Regions from separate parts of the Streptomyces sp. QH1-20 genome, predicted to be linked through region 1. Evidence: riboswitches for the same ligand, from Rfam matches in the RefSeq annotation. Region 1 holds a riboswitch; each other region holds the start of a gene.

Region 1 (6,215 bases):
CGTGGGCAGGTCCGGACCCGGGACGAACCGCATCAGGGTGTCGAGGTCGGCGCCCGGGTGCTTGATCAGGTGCCGGGCGGCGGCGACGACCTCGCCCAGATTGTGCGGCGGCATGTTCGTCGCCATGCCGACCGCGATGCCGGTCGCGCCGTTGACCAGCAGGTTCGGATAGGCGGCCGGGAGGGCCACCGGCTCCTGCTCGCTGCCGTCGTAATTCGGCGTGAAGTCGACGGTGTCCTCGTCGATGGACTCCGTCATCAGCGACGTCGTCGCCGCCATGCGGGCTTCGGTGTACCGCATCGCGGCGGGCGGGTCGTCGTTGCCCAGCGAACCGAAGTTGCCGTGCCCGTCGACCAGCGGCACGCGCATGGAGAACGGCTGCGCCATGCGGACCAGGGCGTCGTAGATGGACGCGTCGCCGTGCGGGTGGAGCTTGCCCATCACCTCGCCGACGACGCGGGCGCACTTCACATACGAACGCTCGGGGCGCAGCCCCATGTCGTTCATCTGGAAGAGGATGCGGCGCTGGACGGGCTTGAGCCCGTCGCGGGCATCGGGCAGAGCGCGCGAGTAGATGACCGAGTAGGCGTACTCGAGGAAGGAGCCCTGCATCTCGTCGACGACGTCGATGTCGAGGATGCGCTCCTCGAAGTCGTCCGGCGGCGGGGTCTTCGTGCTGCGGCGGGCCATCGCGGCTGCGGCTCCTTCGATCGATTGCCGAGGTGGGGGGTCTGACGCCGACCATTGTGGACCGCGCCACTGACAACGCCGACCGCGACCCGTCCGTAAGAGCGCACCGTGACGGGAACTTCGCCAGATGTCAGCGCGCTTGCATACAGTGACAGAACTGTTCATCACGCTAGTCGCCGCGGCGGACGCCGCGAGGCGGCGCGAGATTTTTCCAGCGATCGAAGGGACGTACATGCCCATGGGTCACACGGCCACGCAACAGGCCGGTACCGGCGGCCTGACAGCGACCGAGCACCGCCTGGCCAACGGCCTGCGGGTGGTGCTCTCCGAGGACCATCTGACCCCGGTCGCCGCGGTCTGCCTCTGGTACGACGTCGGCTCGCGCCACGAAGTCAAGGGCCGTACCGGCCTCGCCCACCTCTTCGAGCACCTCATGTTCCAGGGCTCGGCGCAGGTCAAGGGCAACGGCCACTTCGAGCTGGTGCAGGGCGCGGGCGGTTCGCTCAACGGCACCACCAGCTTCGAGCGCACCAATTATTTCGAGACCATGCCGGCCCACCAGGTGGAGCTGGCGCTGTGGCTCGAGGCCGACCGGATGGGCTCGCTGCTGACCGCCCTCGACGAGGAGTCGATGGAGAACCAGCGCGACGTCGTCAAGAACGAGCGCCGCCAGCGCTACGACAACGTGCCCTACGGCACCGCGTTCGAGAAGCTGACGGCCATGGCCTACCCCGACGGCCACCCGTACCACCACACCCCGATCGGCTCGATGGCCGACCTGGACGCCGCCTCCCTGGAGGACGCGCGCGCCTTCTTCCGCACGTACTACGCGCCGGGCAACGCCGTCCTGTCGGTCGTCGGCGACATCGACACCGAGCAGACGCTCGCCTGGATCGAGAAGTACTTCGGCTCCATCCCCGCCCACGACGGCAAGCAGCCGCCGCGCGACGGCAGCCTTCCCGACGTCATCGGCGAGCAGCTGCGCGAGGTCGTGCGCGAGGAGGTCCCCTCCCGCGCCCTGATGGCCGCCTACCGTCTGCCGCACGACGGCACCCGTGAGGCCGACGCCGCCGACCTCGCCCTCACCGTCCTCGGTGGCGGCGAGTCCTCCCGGCTCCACAACCGCCTGGTCCGCCACGACCGCACCGCCGTCGCCGCCGGCTTCGGCCTGCTGCGGCTCGCCGGCGCCCCCTCGCTCGGCTGGCTGGACGTCAAGACGTCCGGCGGCGTCGAGGTCCCCGACATCGAGACCGCCGTCGACGAGGAGCTGGCCCGCTTCGCCGCCGAGGGGCCGACCCCGGAGGAGATGGAGCGCGCCCAGGCCCAGCTGGAGCGCGAGTGGCTGGACCGGCTCGCCACCGTCAGCGGCCGCGCGGACGAACTGTGCCGCTACGCGGTCCTGTTCGGCGACCCGCAGCTCGCTCTCAGTGCGGTCGACCGGGTCCTGGACATCACCGCCGAGGAGGTGCGGGAGGTCGCCGCGGCCCGGCTGCGTCCCGACAACCGCGCCGTGCTGGTGTACGAGCCGACCGCCCCCGAGGCCGACGAGAACGCAGGAAACGCAACGGAAAGCGAGACGGCCCAGTGAGCGACGCCGCACCCGCGAGCAGCACGCAGACCGCAGGCCCTTCGATGGAGTTCCACCCCCGGCCGCAGCCCGGCGAGGCCACCCCGTGGGCCTTCCCGGCCCCCGAGCGCGGTGAGCTGCCCAACGGCCTCACCGTGCTGCGCTGCCACCGCCCCGGCCAGCAGGTCGTCGCCGTCGAGATCAACCTCGCGGCGCCCCTGGACGCCGAGCCGCAGGGCCTCGACGGCGTCGCCACGATCATGGCGCGTGCCCTGTCCGAGGGCACCGACAAGCACACCGCCGAGGAGTTCACGGCCGAGCTGGAGCGCTGCGGGGCCACCCTCGACGCGCATGCCGACCACCCCGGCGTCCGGGTCTCGCTGGAGGTCCCGGCCTCCCGGCTGTCCAAGGCGCTCGGCCTGCTCGCCGACGCCCTGCGCGCCCCCGCGTTCCCCGAGGGCGAGGTCGAGCGCCTCGTCCGCAACCGGCTGGACGAGATCCCGCACGAGCTGGCCAACCCCGCCCGCCGGGCCGCCGTGGCGCTCTCCAAGGAGCTCTTCCCCGCCGAGTCGCGGATGTCCCGCCCCCGCCAGGGCACCGAGGAGACCGTCGAGCGCATCGACGCCGCCGCCGTCCGCGCCTTCTACGAGGCGCACGTCCGCCCCGCCACGGCGACCGCCGTGGTCGTCGGCGACTTCACCGGCGTCGACCTCGACAAGGCGCTGGCCGAGTCCCTCGGCGCGTGGACCGGCTCCGCCGCCGAACCCCGGCCGGTACCGCCGATCACCGCGGACGACTCCGGGCGCGTCGTGATCGTCGACCGCCCCGGAGCGGTGCAGACCCAGCTCCTCATCGGCCGGATCGGCGGCGACCGGCACGACCGCGTCTGGCCCGCCCAGGTGCTCGGCACGTACTGCCTCGGCGGCACCCTCACCTCCCGCCTGGACCGCGTCCTGCGCGAGGAGAAGGGCTACACCTACGGCGTGCGCTCCTTCGGCCAGGTGCTCCGCTCGGCGCCCGACGGCACCGGCGCCGCGATGCTCGCCATCAGCGGCTCGGTCGACACCGCGTCCACCGGCCCGGCGCTGGCCGACCTGTGGACCGTGCTGCGCACCCTGGCCGCCGAGGGGCTGACCGACGCCGAGCGCGACGTCGCCGTGCAGAACCTCGTGGGCGTCGCCCCGCTCAAGTACGAGACGGCCGCCGCCGTCGCGGGCACGCTCGCCGACCAGGTCGAGCAGCACCTGCCCGACGACTTCCAGGCGCGGCTGTACGAGCGCCTCGCGGAGACGGGCACCGTGGAGGCCACCGCGGCCGTCGTGAGCGCGTTCCCGGCCGACCGCCTCGTGACGGTTCTCGTCGGTGACGCCTCGGAGATCCTGGAGCCGGTCAAGGCGCTGGGCATCGGAGCGGTGACGGTCGTCCAGGGCTGACGGCACGTCGGAGCGATGGCCGGTCACGGCCGGCTCGCTCCGGCAGCGTCCGCATGGCCCGGCCAACTGGTCCGTGGATAAGCGCATAAGGGAGGCACGCGAGACCAACGGGGCTCGCGTGCCTCCCTTATGTCCGTTTTGAAGGAGAGGTTGCATGTCTGGCGTGTGGCGTACGACACAAAACCTCGGTTCTGTTTGTCGATCGAAACGCACCCCGATTAGCGTCAGTCCGGCTGACCGTCAGATGTGAGTCGCATCCGCGGCACCGGTCAGTCATCGCCGAGTCCCCAATGGCGCGAGCCAGGGGAGCCGGGGACCCACAGTCCCTGGGGTGAATCGGGTCCCTTCCCGGAGGGAGCCGTAGGAGACCTTCCTGCTCCGAACCCGTCAGCTAACCCGGTAGGCGAGAAGGAAGGAAAGGAATGGCCACACCCATGGCGTTCATAGGTGCCACTGGCAAGCATCGTCGTCCGAGCCGCGCCGTCCGTGTGAGCGCGAACGTGGCGGGCATCGCCACGCTCACCGCCACCGGTGTGGTCGCCGGCTTCGCCGCTCCGGCGATCGCCGCCACCGACGACGCCCCGCGCGTCCAGGACACCGGCCTCACCCAGGCCGTCGTCATGGGTGACGAGACGGCCGACCGGATCGACGCCCAGGCCGACACCCAGCAGAGCGCCGCCTACGAGGCCGAGGCGCGGCTGAAGGCGGAGGCCGACGCGAAGCAGAAGGCCGCGGACGCCAAGCAGCGCGCGGACGAGGCCAAGCGCAAGGCCGAGGCCGAGCGCGCCGAGAAGGAGCGCGCCGCCCGCGACGAGGAGCGCAAGCGCCTCAACGCCTACGTCTCCCCGATCGACGGCAGTTACGTCTCCACCTCCTACAAGGCCTCCAGCGGCCTGTGGTCCTCCGGCAGCCACACCGGCGTCGACTTCCACGCCGCCGAGGGTTCCACGGTGCAGTCCGTGGGCGCCGGCACGGTCGTCGAGGCCGGCTGGGGCGGTGCGTACGGCAACAACGTCGTCATCAAGCACAACGACGGCACCTACACGCAGTACGGCCACCTCTCCTCGATCAGCGTCAGCGCCGGCCAGGCGGTCACCGCGGGGCAGCAGATCGGCATCTCCGGCTCCACGGGCAACGTCACCGGCCCGCACCTGCACTTCGAGGCCCGTACGGGTGCCGACTACGGCTCCGACATCGACCCCGTCGCCTACCTGCGCGCGCACGGCGTCAGCGTCTGATCGACGCGTCCGGGGCCAAAGCCCCCGCACTCATCGCCAACGCGAAGGCCCCGGCTCCTGCCGGGGCCTTCGCGTTGGGCCCCAACGTGCGTCGACCGGGCGTATCCACCGGCCCGTTGGCCAAAAAATAGCCATGGATTCCCGGCTCCCATCGGAAATCCATGGCTATTGCCATAGAGTCGCCGAACAGTCGTCAATCGGCCGCGTTTCGCGGGGATTAAGGCGGAGGTTCACTGATGCGGGGCCCTACGTGACCGGCAATGGCGAAGCAGCGCGAGAAGGCAGCCGCATTTCCGCGCACGCCGTGTGCGCGGCGATCCGCGACGACATCGTCTCCGGGGTCCACCCGCCCGGCAGCCGGCTCATCGAGGAGTTACTGGCCCGCCGTTACGGCGTCTCCCGGGTGCCGGTGCGCGAGGCCCTGCGCACCCTCGCCTCCGAGGGGTTCGTGACCACCCGCCGGCACGCCGGGGCCTGTGTCGCCGAGCCCAGTGAGCGGGAGGCCGCCGATCTCCTCGACGTCCGCGCCCTGCTGGAGCCGCTCGGCGCCGCACGTGCCGCCCAGCGCCGCACGGAGGCCCATCTGAAGGTGCTGCGCGGACTGGTCAGGCTGGGGCAGGAGCGCGCCCGGGGCGGTCGTACGGCGGAACTGCGCCCTCTGGGCGACTGGTTCGACGAGACCCTCGCCCAGGCCTCCGGCAGCCCCAGCCTCGCCGCCCTGCTCACTCAGCTACGACTCAAGATCGCCTGGGTCTACGCACCGGAGACCCCGCTGCGGCCCGTCGAGGTCTGGGAGGTCCACGGGGCCCTCGTCGACGCCGTCGCCCGGGGCGACGCGGAGCGGGCCCGGGCGCTGGCCGAGGCGCGGGCCGGCCGGCCGCCGGGTGAATACCGGCTGCGGCGGCCGGTGAGCGTGGGGCGGGCCGGGAGAGTGAGAAATCCGAAACAATCCGTAAACACGGTGAGCGCCCGCTCTTAACAAGAATCCGCTATTCAAAGCGCCGTCGAGAGCGAGCGGCGGGTATTTCCGGGTGCGGCCTCGGATCCCGTGCGCCCGCGCAAAACAAACGGGTCCGCACCGGCAAAAGAGCGGGGCCGCGACGGCCTCGATCGGCCGCCGCGGCCCCGCCGGGCGCGATGCGCGGTGAATCAGACGGTCTCCGGGAGCTCCTCGAGCCCCTCGGCGACCAGCTTGGCCAGACGGTCGAGCGCGGCCTCGGCGCCTTCCGCCTCGGTGGCGAGGACGATCTCCTCGCCGCCCTGGGCGCCCAGGCCCAGCACGGCCAG
Region 2 (6,215 bases), 2.1 Mb from region 1:
GCATCACCGGCGCCCGCGAGCCCAGCGGTGTCCCGGTCGTCATCACGCCCCCGGCCCCGGCCCAGCCGCAGAGCACCGGCAAGTCGTCGAGCTCGCGCGGCAGCCGCGGTGGCCGCGGCCGCACCCGCACGGACGCCTCCGGCTCCAACGCGGGCGGCTCGGGCAACAGCGGCAGCCGTCCGTTCCGTGGCTTCGGCAACGGCACGGAGGGCTCCCGCCGCTCCGGCACCCGCCCGGGCAACGCGGTCGGCCGTGGCCGTCGCAGCGGCGGCGGTGGTGGCGGCACGGGCGGCGGCGGCCGTCGCCCGTCCGCGGCGTGACGCGTACGGAGTGACCTGACGGTCTTTGACGCCGGACGGGCTGGATGTGGCTGAGCTCAGCCACATCCAGCCCGTCCGGCGTTTGTGGACGCGCCCGCGGCCCCCGGAATCCGGGCCCCGCCCCACTCCGACGGCGGATCCCCGCTCGCCTGCCCTTCCGGCACGCGCGAGGCTGAGGGGATACGCGCGGGACGGCCGGTCGTCAGGAGAGAACACGGTGGGGAAGCGAGGCGAGCCCGGGTCGGCTTCGACGCGCGACCCGGCACGTGAGGCGGCCTGCGGCCCGGCCCGCGATCCGGCCCGAGGCCCGGCATCGAACCCCCCGTGGAACCCGCCGCAGCGGAACGGCGGGGAGTCCCACTGGACAGTTGCCCGCCGCGCAGCGAGATGGCTCCCGGCCCTCCTGATCGTCGGCGGCGCCGCCTTCGACTACTTCACCCCTCCCCGCTTCACCTACGCCCCCTTCTTCTGCTCCGCCCCCCTCGTCGCGGCGGCCCTGCTGTCCCTGCGCGCCACCGTGACGACCGCCCTGGCGGCCGTGGGCGCGGCCATCACCCTCGCGGTGTACCACCGCGTCCACGACACCGCCGAGTCCGCGACCGAGGTCGTCACGGTCACGGCCGTCTCCCTCCTCGCCCTCGGTCTCAACCGCATCGTGCGCCACGGCGACCAGCAGCTCGCCTCCGCGCGCGGCATCGCCGAGGCCGCCCAGCGCGCGGTCCTGCCGACGCCGCCCGCCCGCATCGCCGGGCTGCGCGTCGCCGCGCGCTATGTGGCGGCCCAGGCCGACGCCCGGATCGGCGGCGACCTCTACGCCGTCCAGGACACCCCGCACGGCGTGCGCGTGATCGTCGGCGACGTGCGCGGCAAGGGACTGGGCGCGGTGGAGGCCGTCGCGGTGGTGATCGGCGCCTTCCGGGAGGCCGCCGAGCAGGAGCGCACGCTCGAGGCGCTCGCGGCCCGGCTGGAGCACGCGTTGTGGCGGGAGGGCAGACGGCGCGCCAACCTGGACCAGTCCGAGGGCTTCACCACCGCGGTACTTGCGGAGGTGCCGCCCGGGGCGAACACACTGCGCCTGGTGAACCGCGGCCACCCGCCCCCGCTGCTGCTGCACGCGGACGGGCGGGTGGCCGAGACGTACCCGGAGGTGCCCGCGCTGCCGCTCGGCATGGGGGACCTGGGTGGGTGGCCGGACCGGGCGGAGGAGCGGGAGTTCCCGGCGGGTTCGACGCTGCTGCTGTTCACCGACGGGGTGACGGAGGCCCGGGACGCGGACGGCGTCTTCTACGTCCCGCAGGACCGGTTGCGCGGCAGGCAGTTCCGGAGCCCGGACGCGCTCCTCGACGTCCTCGCCGCGGACGTGGCCCACCACTCGGGCGGGCACACGGCTGACGACATGGCCCTTCTGGCGATCCGGCGCGGTGACGGCTTCCACCATCCCGTGGCCGTCGCGCGCGGCACTCTCACCGCGACCGTGACGTCCACGCGGACGCACACTTCCCCGCACGGATCTGCTGCCGGTTCTCCCGCCGGTTCCTCCGACGACCGTAATTGATCTTGAATCGGCGCGGGCCGTCGATATGGCCTGACGAGGGATCAACTCCGTGGTGTTCCGGTAGCGCGCAGTAACTCGCCTCCGGGGAAACCCGCGTGTCCTGTGAAGTAGGCCCCGAAAGCCGGTGGGTTCGGGCGTTCGGCTTGGAATCCGCCAGCCATGTCTATTAACGTTCGATAACGCAGCGCGGTCGTCACAGCCGCCGCAAGAGGCGGCACCGTGCGCCTTCGCCGAATCCCGCGGGCACAGCACCATCTGCACCACCAGCGACAACCGGGAACCGGGGAACCACCAAACTTGGGGTGAATCGGGCCGTACTCCGGCCCGTAGGAGACCTTCCTGTTCCGAACCCGTCAGCTAACCCGGTAGGCGAGAAGGAAGGAAAGGAGTCGCCCTCGTGGCGTCCAACAAGCCTGCCCCCGGCGATGGTTCCTACGGGTCGTACGGGCCGTACGGGTCGTACGAGCAGCCGGAGCCGTCCGAGCCGTACGGGTCCTACGCGCCGGAGCCTTCGATCGTGCCCGCGTACATGACTCCTCTGACGCCCGCGGCCGAGCCCGCCGTCGCCGTCGAGCCCACCGTGAACCCCATGGCCGCCGCAGAGCCGGCCGCGGAGCCCGGGGAGGTGTGGAACCCCACCGCGGAGTCCGTCGCCCCGGTCCGTGGCAGACACCGCGTCGTCAAGCAGCGCGGCGGCACGATGGCCCGCAGTGGCGCGGTCCTCGGCGTCGGCGTGATCGCGGCGGTCGGCGCGGGCGGCATGGCGACCGCCCAGGACCGCCCGGCGGCGCCGATATCCGTGCCCGACGTGGCCCAGAGCATCCCCGGCTTCGGCGCGCTGCTGGCGGATGACGACGACAAGAAGAAGGACGCCGCTTCCGGCCCCGCCGCGGCGCAGGCACCCGGTGCCGATCAGCCGCTGACCCAGGCGGGACTGTCCGCCGAGGAGGCGGCCCGCGGCACGTCCGACGCCGGCGAGGCGCTACGCGCCCGCATCCTCCAGCAGGCCGAGCACCAGCAGAACCTCGGCGACGAGGAGGCCCGCGAGGCCGAGGCGAAGAAGGCCGCCGAGGCCCACCGGAAGGCGGCGGCCGAGAAGGCGGAGCAGGCCGCGGCCGAGAAGGAGAAGGCGGAAGCCGAGGCGGCGGCCGAGAAGAAGAAGGCGGAAGCGGAAAAGGCGGCCGAGAAGGCCGCAGAGAAGTCTTCGAACGAATCTTCTGACGAATCTTCGAGCGAACCCGGGGGCGGCGGGTCGGAGTCCTCGGGCGGTGGCAGCGGCCACAGCTCGGGCTCTTACTCCCTCCCCGTCGGCTCGTACACGCTGACCGCGGGCTTCGGCCAGGCCGGCGACATGTGGTCCGCGAACCACACCGGCGCGGACTTCGCCGCCCCGACCGGCACCCCGGTCAAGGCGGTCGACGGCGGAACGATCACCAGCGCGGGGTGGGCGGGCGCGTACGGCTACCGCGTCGTGCTGACGCTGAACGACGGCACCCAGATCTGGTACTGCCACCTCTCCTCGATGGTGGTCACCTCCGGCCAGGTCTCGGCGGGCGACGTGATCGGCCGGGTCGGCGCGACCGGCAACGTCACGGGCCCCCACCTGCACCTGGAGACCCGGCCGGGCGGCGGCTCGCCGGTCGACCCGCTGTCGTGGCTGCGCGGCCGGGGCCTGCAGCCGTAAGGGGCCCTGCAGCCGCAAGGGGCGCGGAGCGTTTCGTAAGGGGCATGGGCGGGGAAAGGCTCGTACGAACGTAGAAGCCCTACGCCCACTGCCTGTCCCGCACGACGCCGATAATCGGTCCCGATAACCACACCTTTGCCACGAATGCTTCAGGTTCAGGTGGGAACTCGGGGTGTGTGACGAATGCGACGATCACCACCTCAGTGCCTGCCCGCCTCGACCGGCTGCCCTGGTCCCGGTGGCACTGGACGGTGGTGATCGGCCTCGGCACCGTCTGGATCCTGGACGGGCTGGAGGTCACGGTCGTCGGCAATATCGCCGGCCGTCTGTCCGAGAAGGACAGCGGCCTGTCCATCACCTCGGGGCAGGTCACGGGCCTGGCGGCGGCGCTGTACGTGGCTGGTGCCTGCGTCGGAGCGCTCTTCTTCGGGCGGCTGACCGATCTCTTCGGCCGTAAAAAGCTTTTCATGATCACGCTCGCCGTCTATCTGGCGGCGACCGCGATGACGGCGTTCTCCTTCTCCACGTGGTGGTTCTTCCTCTTCCGCTTCCTGACGGGCTTCGGTATCGGCGGTGAGTACGCGGCCATCAACTCCGCCATCGACGAGCTGATCCCCGCCACCTACCGCGGCCGGGTGGATCTGATCATCAACGGCAGCTTCTGGCTCGGCGCGATCGGCGGCTCGCTGCTGTCGATCCTGATGCTGGACACGAACATCTTCCCGGCCGACCTCGGCTGGCGGATCACCTTCGGCTTCGGCGTCGTTCTGGGCCTGGCCATCCTGCTCGTACGGCGCCATGTGCCGGAAAGTCCACGCTGGCTCTTCATCCATGGCCGCGGCGAAGAGGCAGAAGTGCTGGTGGCCTCCATCGAGCAACGCATCGAGATGGAGAAGGGCGAGGTCCTGCCGCCACCCACGCGGCAGATCACGATCCACCAGCGCAAGAGCATCGGCTTCGGCACGATCGCCCGCACGGTCTTCTCCCAGTACCGGCGACGGGCGGTTCTCGGCCTCGCGCTCTTCATCGGCCAGGCGTTTCTCTACAACGCGATCACCTTCGGCTTCGGGGCCATTCTCACCACCTTCTACGACGTGTCCACGTCCCGCACCGGCTACTTCTTCGCGGTGATAGCGGTCGGCAACTTCCTCGGCCCGCTGTTCCTCGGCAGGCTTTTCGACACCGTCGGCCGCCGCATCATGATCTCGTCGACCTATTTGCTGTCCGGCGTGCTCCTCTTCGGCACGGCCGCGCTCTTCGACGGCGGACATCTGAGCGCCAATACCCTCACCGCCTGCTGGGCCGTCGTCCTCTTCTTCGCCTCGGCGGGCGCGAGCAGCGCCTACCTCACGGTGTCGGAGGTCTTCCCGATGGAGACCCGGGCCATGGCGATCGCCTTCTTCTACGCCCTGGGCACGGCGGCCGGCGGCATCAGCGGCCCGCTGCTCTTCGCCTCGCTGACCGGGAGCGGAGTCGTCGGCGACACGGTCCTGGCCTTCCAGATCGGCGCGGCGCTGATGTGCCTGGCCGGGCTGGTGGCGGCGTTCCTGGCCGTCCCGGCGGAGGGCCGCTCGCTGGAGGACATCGCGGAGCCGCTGTCGACGGCGAAGAAGCCGTCGACGCCGGACCCGCCGACCCCGGAGGCGGGGGCGGTGACGGCCGAGGCTTGAAAGAATCGGCGAGGGCGCGCACCGGCTCCGGAATCGGAACCGGACGGAATACGAGCTTCTGCCCGGGCGTTGTGTGTCCCCATGGCTGACATTCACAAGAAGATCGGCAACCTTTCCGTCCACCCGCTCGCCCTCGGCGGCAATGTCTTCGGGTGGACGGCCGACGAGGCGGAGTCCTTCGCCGTCCTCGACGCGTACGCCGCGGCGGGCGGCAATTTCATCGACACCGCGGACATCTACTCCGTGTGGGCCCCGGGCAACGAGGGCGGCGAATCCGAGACCGTCATCGGCAATTGGTTCGCCTCCCGCGGCAACCGCGCCGACATCGTCCTCGCCACCAAGGTCGGCGGCGGCCAACCCGAGAAGCGCGGGCTGTCGGCGAACGCCATCAAGTCGGGCGTCGAGGAATCGCTGCGGCGACTGCGCACGGACTACATCGACCTCTACTACACGCACTTCGACGACCCGTCGGTGCCGGTGGAGGAGTTCATCACGGTCCTCGACTCCCTGGTGAAGGAGGGCAAGGTCCGCGAGATCGCCGCCTCGAACATCACCGCGGACCGGCTGGCCGAGGCCCTCGCCTTCTCCGACGAATCCGGGCTCGCGAAGTACGCCGCGATCCAGCCCCACTACAACCTGGTCTCGCGCGACACGTACGAGGGCGACCTGGCCGACGTCGCCGCCCGCCACGGCCTGGCGGCCGTCCCGTACTTCGCCTTGGCCTCGGGCTTCCTCACCGGCAAGTACCGTCCGGGCCGGACCGTGGACAGCGCACGGGCGGAGGGCGCCGGCAAGCACCTGGAGTCCGAGCGCGGCCGCCGCGTCCTCGCGGCCCTGGACGAGGTGGCCGCGGCTCATGACGCCGAGGTCGCCACGGTGGCCCTGGCTTGGCTGAACGCCCAGCCGACGGTCGCGTCCCCGCTGGCGAGCGCGCGCACGGTGGAGCAGCTGCCGGCGCTGCTGGCGGTGGCGGACGTGACGCTGAC
Region 3 (6,215 bases), 4.7 Mb from region 1:
CGACCAGGCAGACCCGCTTCGCACCGCCGGCGACGCCCGCGGCCGCCGCCTTCGAGGCGTCGTCCGGCTTGAGCCAGGTGTACTTGAGGATCTCGGCCTTGGAGCCCAGCCGCTGCGAGCAGTACGAGCAGTCCTCGGGGCAGAGCCCGGACTTGAGGTTGACGAGGTAGTTCAGCTTCACCCGCCGTCCGAACCACCGGCGGCGCACTTTGCCCGCCGCGGCCACCACATCGAGCAGGTCGTCATCGGTCGTCGCCAGTACGGCGAGCGCCTCTTCGCGGGTCGGCAGCTCCCGCCGCAACCCCTTGTCCACCAGCGTGTTCAGCAGGTCCATGGCGCCGATCCTCGCCTACGGCAGCACTCCCGGCCAAGGTAGAGATCGCACAACGGGGGCCGATTCATGTGTGTGTATTGCCACACCCTGACCAGGGCCCCCGGCGGCTACGTTCTATGCAAACCCCACAGAACGTGAAGGACGGCCGATGCCCCAGGATCCGTTCGACTGGATCGACGCGGAGCACGAGCGGCGACTGGCCGCCGGGCTCGTACGGACCCTACGGCCGCGGTCGGCCGACTCGCCGCTCCTCGATCTGGCCGGGAACGACTACCTGGGCCTCACCCGTCACCCCGAGGTCACCGAGGCCGCCGCCGACGCGGCTCGCCGCTGGGGCGCGGGGGCCACCGGCTCCCGGCTGGTCACCGGCACCACCGCCCTGCACGCCCGGCTGGAGGAGAGCCTCGCCGAGTTCTGCGGATTCGAGGCGGCGCTCGTCTTCTCCTCGGGGTACGCAGCGAACCTCGCCGCGGTCACCGCCCTGTGCGGCCCGCCGATTTCATCCGGTGTGTCCCCTTCGGTCCCCCTCGTCGTCTCCGACGCCGGCAATCACGCCTCGCTCATCGACGGCTGCCGGCTCGCCCGCGCCGAGACCGCCGTCGTCCCGCACGCCGACGCGGAAGCGGTCCGCAAGACGCTGGGGGCGCACGAGGGCCGGGCCCTCGCCGTCACCGACTCCGTCTTCTCCGTGGACGGCGACGCCGCACCGCTGGCCGCGCTCGCCGAGGCGTGCCGGGAGCACGGCGCGGCGCTGCTGGTGGACGACGCGCACGGACTCGGCGTCCTCGGCGAAGGCGGCCGGGGCGCGGTGCACGCGGCGGGTCTGGCGGGGGACGCGGACGTCGTCGCCACGGTCACCCTGTCGAAGTCGCTGGGCAGCCAGGGGGGCGCGGTGCTCGGCCCCGCCCGCGTCATCCGGCACCTCGTCAGCCACGCGCGGACGTTCATCTTCGACACCGGGCTCGCCCCGGCGGCGGTGGGCGGCGCGCTCGCGAGCCTCGAGGTGCTGCGCCGCGAACCGGGGCGCGCGGCCCGGGTGCGCCACGTCGCCACCGAGCTGCACCGCAGGGTGACGGCGGCGGGGCTGACGGCGGTACGGCCCGACGCGGCGGTGGTGTCCGTCCGGGCCCCCTCCCCGGAGGCCGCCGTGCGATGGGCGGCCGACTGCCGTACCGCCGGGCTCGCGGTCGGCTGCTTCCGTCCCCCGTCCGTGCCCGACGGCATCTCGCGGCTGCGGCTGACGGCGCGCGCGGACCTCACGGACCGGCAGATCGAGGAGGCGGCCGACACGGTCCTGCGGACCGCGCCGACCGCCTGACGCTCAACTCCTGGTGGCAGTGGCCCCATCGGACACTTCGGCCCCGCGGCGGCGGCCGAGGCCACCGCCGCGGAGGTCTCCCACGAACGAGGACCACGCGGCGGGCGAGAACGACAGGACGGGGCCGGCCGTGCGCTTGGAGTCCCGTACGGCCAGCAGGTCCGGACCGAGCGGGGCCGTCTCGACGCAGTTGTTCATTCCGGTGCTGTAGCTGCTGCGCCGCCATGTCGCGGCACGCAGAGCAGAGAGGGAAGGGACATAGCGAGGCATTGCGGGCATGGTGCCTCCTCACGCGCCGTCATGGAGCCCGGCGATGTAGTCCAACGAGTTCTCGTGCGAGAGGGCGCGGGTGCGCAGGGTGGCGAAAGCGGAACCGTACGCCCGGAGGTCTTCTTTCCGCTCCAGATAGAGGCTACTCGTCAAGTGGTCGAGAACCACCACATCCAGATCTGCAATGCGCGGAAATGAGAAAATAACGAAAGGGCCTGTGATGCCGATATGACTGCCTGCGGAGAACGGGAGCACATGCAGTCGCACATGCTTCATGTGTCCCGTGGTCACCAGGTGCCGTAACTGCCCCGCCATCACCTCGCGCCCGCCGACCTCATGACGCAGTACCGCCTCGTCCAGCACCGCGCACAACTCCAGCGGACGCTCGCCCCGCAGTACCGACTGACGGGCCATCCGCACCCGCACCAACTCCTCGACCTGCTCCGGAGGTGGGTCGTTCAGCGCCGCGCGGGTCACCGCGCGCGCGTACTCCGGCGTCTGCAACAGCCCCGGCACCACCGTGGTCTCCAGGGTGCGCAGGTGGGAGGCCTCGGACTCCAGGCTGATGAAGTCGAGGTAGGCGGGCGGCAGTCGGTCGCGGTAGGCGTACCACCAGCCCCGCCGGGCCCCCGCGCCCTCACCCGGATCCGCCGACCCCGCGCCGCACAGCGCCCCCAGCAGTGCGCGCAGTTCCGGGTCGGTCACCTGGTAGGCATCCAGCAACAGGGCGACGTCCGAGGGCTTCACGCCACTGCAGCCCGTCTCGATCCGGCTCACCTTCGACTGGTGCCAGCCCACCGCGCAGGCCGCCTCCCGGCTGGTCAGCTCGGCCAGTTCACGCTGGCGGCGCAGCTCCGCGCCGAGCTTGCGGCGACGCACCGCGGGTCCGTAGCGCATGGGTATTCCCTTTCGACCAAGGTGAACACGTCCACATCCATACGTCAGTGTCAATAGACGAGTGCGCCACCCAAATGTGGTCGCTCCCGGCAGAGTTCACCGCTTCGAGCGACAGATATATGCATTTTCCGGTGGATCGCTCACTCTCGGACGCCGACGGTGGCACTCTGTGACGAAGAGCCGTCCGAGATCGCTCCCGGCGTCACCGCGTCAGTTCCTTGGCTCACGCGTCGGAGTCCGGCCTCGGTAGGAAAGGGACAGCGCCATGGCGGATCACCAGGAAGCAACCGTAACCCTGCCGAGCGCCCCCGCCTCGGTGTCCGACGCGCGCCGCTATGTCGCGCGTGTACTGGCGGAATGGGGGCTGGCGGACGGCACCGAGGACGCCGACACGGTTCGGCTGATCGTCTCCGAACTCGCCACCAACGCCGTGCAGCACACCCGCGGCCAGTCGCCCACCTTCACCGTGGACGTCCGGCTCGACCGGGAGGAGCAGCTGCGCATCGGCGTCACGGACAGTCACCCCCGCTATCCGAGAAGGCTGCCCGCCGCCGTCCAGCAGGACAACGGCCGCGGCATGGTCATCATCCGCTGTCTGACCGCCGAGCGCGGCGGCAGACTGTCGGTCACCCCGACCGCCGACGGCGGCAAGACGGTCTGGATCTGTCTGCCCTGGACCGTGCCCGTGCCCTGATCACCCCGCGCGGCTGTGGGCCGGGCGGTGGGCCCCGTGGCCGTGAGGAGGCCGAGGGGTCCACCACCCGGCCCAGGGGCGGCCACCGTGATCGCACGGTGTTCGCGGACAAGGCGGGTCGAGCGGCTCGGGCAGGTCACCGGCGGGCAGGCGCGCCCTTACCCGTTCCGGATCGCTGCCGGTGAAGGCGACCGTGTGCCCGGTCGGGGCCGGCGGCCCCGCGTCGCGAACGAGGGGCCGCGGCACCACAGTCGTGTCCGCCGGCGGCGGGTGGGAACACACCCGTTGCCGCGTCGGCGCACAGGGAGGCGAGGACGGTGGCGGGGGCGGCCTTCGTGGCACGCCACCGCCGGCGCTTTCAGTTCACGCGGCCGTAGCTGACGCTTCTGGTCCAGATCCGCTCGTGGCGGACGACCGCGCCGGTCTTGGGAGCGTGCAGGATCCTGCCGTTCCCGACGTAGATGCCCACGTGATAGACGCCGCCGGCGGAGTGGAAGAACACCAGGTCCCCGCGTTGGCGGGCGGAGCCGGGGACATGGCGGACGCGGTTGTACTGGGCGGCGGCGGTGCGGGGCAGCTTTTTACCGACCCGCTTGTACGAGTACTGCGTCAGCCCCGAGCAGTCGAAGCTGTACGGTCCTGTCGCGCCCCACTGGTAGGGAGCGCCCTGCTTCGATTCCGCTATCCGCAGGGCGAGGGTGGAGACGTTCGCGGCCTCGGCGTCGGGCGAACCGCCGGGCACCAGCACCGAGGCGCCGACGGCTGCGAGGGTGAGGGCCGAGGCGGCCTTGGCCCTGGAGAACTTCGTTGGTCGTTTGTGCGCGGCCATACGCAACCCTTCGTCTGCCGCCTATGAAGGATGACCTGTCGGGTTCGGGCAGGCGAAGATGCCCGGCCGCCGAGGCGGCTTCACCCCAAGGGACGACCAGTGGTGCCGGTCGTCCCGCCGTACTCGGGTCCTCCACTCCTGCCGATGCACTCGTGTCGACCAGTCATCCGGGCGGCGGCAGGATTCGGCGTCCGCCCGGACCGCCCCGCCGCGGTGGCGGGGTCTTGTCGTCGCCTGGATCTTGGCGCAGCCGCGGCACGGATTCCGAGAGGATCCGGTGATATGTGAGCCTGGTCACCTCTGGCATGTTCGGGTGGACACCGGACGGTTTGGCGCCCACCGCTCAACCCTGTTGAGCCGTTCACCTGCGGCGAGTTGATCTCCGCGATCGCCTCGTACGCGCGCGGCTCGGATCGATCACTGCGCGATGTCTACGCAGGGTCCGCTGTCTGCGGGAGATCGCGTTGAGGTGTCGCCCGGCCGGTCGTTCCGGCGCGCGTCCGGGCTCATCAGCCCGGCGTGTTCGGCGGCATGGTGACCCGTGCGGCCCGCCGCTCCCCGTCCAGGACCAGCATCGCCCGTGTGAGTGTTCCGATGTGCACCTCGCGTTCGCCTCGCTCGTGCATGAGCGTCAACGCGTCGCGCAGCCCCGTCGCCGCGACCACGAGAGCCTGCGCCGCCCGTAGCCCGGCGTACGTGTCATGCGCGCGGGCCGGGTTGATCCGGCCCAGGAGATCCAGTACTTCCAGATACCGGTCCACCAACTCGCCCTCGGCGCGGGTCAGGGCGGGCAGGGGTGGCAGTTGGGGCGGCCACATCGCCGCTCACCTCGCGCCGAGCGGCGCGCCCGGGCCCTTGCGGCTCGAGGTGAGCCGGTCGACCAGCCCGTACGCCACCGCGGTCTCGGCGTCGAAGACGGTGTCCCGCTCGATGTCCCGGGCGACCCGCTCCACGCTCTGCCCCGTGTGCCGCACGAGCATCCCCGTCAGCGTGTCCCGCCTGCGCGACATCTCCCCCGCCTGGATCTCCAGATCGGAGAGCTGACCCTGGACCGGTTCGCCGAGGGAGGGCTGGTGGATGAGGACGCGCGCGTTCGGCAGCGCCAGTCGCTTGCCCGGGGTGCCGGCGGTGAGCAGCACGGCGGCGGACGAGGCGGCCTGGCCCAGGCAGATCGTCTCCACGTCGCAGCCGATGTAGCGCATCGTGTCGTAGATGGCGCACATGGCGGAGAAGGAGCCGCCGGGGGAATTGATGTAGAGGGAGATGTCCCGCTCGGGATCCGCGTGTTCGAGGTACATGAACTGCGCGATCACATCGCTGGCACAGGTGTCGTCGATCTGCGTGCCCAGAAAGACGATGCGCTCGGACAGCAGCTTGGAGTACGGGTCCGTCGTGCGGGCGCCGGTGCTCGTGCGCTCCGTGAACTCGGGCAGGACATAGCGGGCCGTGGGTCGGTGCATGGTGGCACTCCTCGTCCGTGAAAAATGTACAGGACGTACAGATCGTTGTGGTGAGCATGGCGCAGCGGGGCTCGGCGCGGCAACGGATCGGACGCGGTTTCGCTCTGGGCGTGAGGGCGGGCGGGGGCCGGCGGGCCCTGGCCTGTCGTTGACCTCAACCCTTGTGCGCGGGCGTCGGAGCAAGGAAGGATGATCCGCCATGCCCACCAAGTCTCTGCAGATTCCCACCGCGGACGGCCAAGCCGACGCTTTCGCCGCTTTCCCCGACCGGGACGGGCGGCACCCGGGGGTGCTGCTGTACCCGGACGCCTTCGGCGTGCGGCCCGTGCTGGAGGAGATGGCCCGCGAGCTGGCCGGGCACGGTTACTACGTGCTCGTCCCCAACCTCTACTACCGGCACGGCCCGGCGCCGG

The links. A riboswitch is a leader RNA that binds a small molecule or an ion and turns the genes downstream of it on or off. The one in region 1 is predicted to bind cyclic di-AMP.
Region 2: another riboswitch for cyclic di-AMP. It lies ahead of AB8O64_RS17055 (M23 family metallopeptidase); the one in region 1 lies ahead of AB8O64_RS26915 (peptidoglycan DD-metalloendopeptidase family protein).
Region 3: another riboswitch for cyclic di-AMP. It lies ahead of AB8O64_RS05535 (C40 family peptidase); the one in region 1 lies ahead of AB8O64_RS26915 (peptidoglycan DD-metalloendopeptidase family protein).

What each region holds. Positions count from the first base shown of each region.
Region 1 is NZ_CP166299.1:5,929,386-5,935,600, forward strand. Features, by position in the region: gene AB8O64_RS26900 (DNA topoisomerase IV subunit A) at 1-690, opposite strand, end outside; gene AB8O64_RS26905 (pitrilysin family protein) at 923-2,278, shown strand; gene AB8O64_RS26910 (M16 family metallopeptidase) at 2,323-3,690, shown strand; cyclic di-AMP (ydaO/yuaA leader) riboswitch at 3,958-4,111, shown strand; gene AB8O64_RS26915 (peptidoglycan DD-metalloendopeptidase family protein) at 4,125-4,928, shown strand; gene AB8O64_RS26920 (GntR family transcriptional regulator) at 5,179-5,907, shown strand; gene AB8O64_RS26925 (HPr family phosphocarrier protein) at 6,078-6,215, opposite strand, start outside.
Region 2 is NZ_CP166299.1:3,812,775-3,818,989, reverse strand. Features, by position in the region: gene AB8O64_RS17065 (DEAD/DEAH box helicase) at 1-320, shown strand, start outside; gene AB8O64_RS17060 (PP2C family protein-serine/threonine phosphatase) at 724-1,875, shown strand; cyclic di-AMP (ydaO/yuaA leader) riboswitch at 2,094-2,262, shown strand; gene AB8O64_RS17055 (M23 family metallopeptidase) at 2,273-3,559, shown strand; gene AB8O64_RS17050 (MFS transporter) at 3,736-5,229, shown strand; gene AB8O64_RS17045 (aldo/keto reductase) at 5,311-6,215, shown strand, end outside.
Region 3 is NZ_CP166299.1:1,230,732-1,236,946, reverse strand. Features, by position in the region: gene bioB (biotin synthase BioB) at 1-334, opposite strand, end outside; gene AB8O64_RS05555 (8-amino-7-oxononanoate synthase) at 483-1,652, shown strand; gene AB8O64_RS05550 (DUF397 domain-containing protein) at 1,656-1,931, opposite strand; gene AB8O64_RS05545 (helix-turn-helix domain-containing protein) at 1,941-2,819, opposite strand; gene AB8O64_RS05540 (ATP-binding protein) at 3,085-3,513, shown strand; gene AB8O64_RS05535 (C40 family peptidase) at 3,872-4,342, opposite strand; cyclic di-AMP (ydaO/yuaA leader) riboswitch at 4,346-4,542, opposite strand; gene AB8O64_RS05530 (hypothetical protein) at 4,852-5,160, opposite strand; gene AB8O64_RS05525 (ATP-dependent Clp protease proteolytic subunit) at 5,167-5,802, opposite strand; gene AB8O64_RS05520 (dienelactone hydrolase family protein) at 6,002-6,215, shown strand, end outside.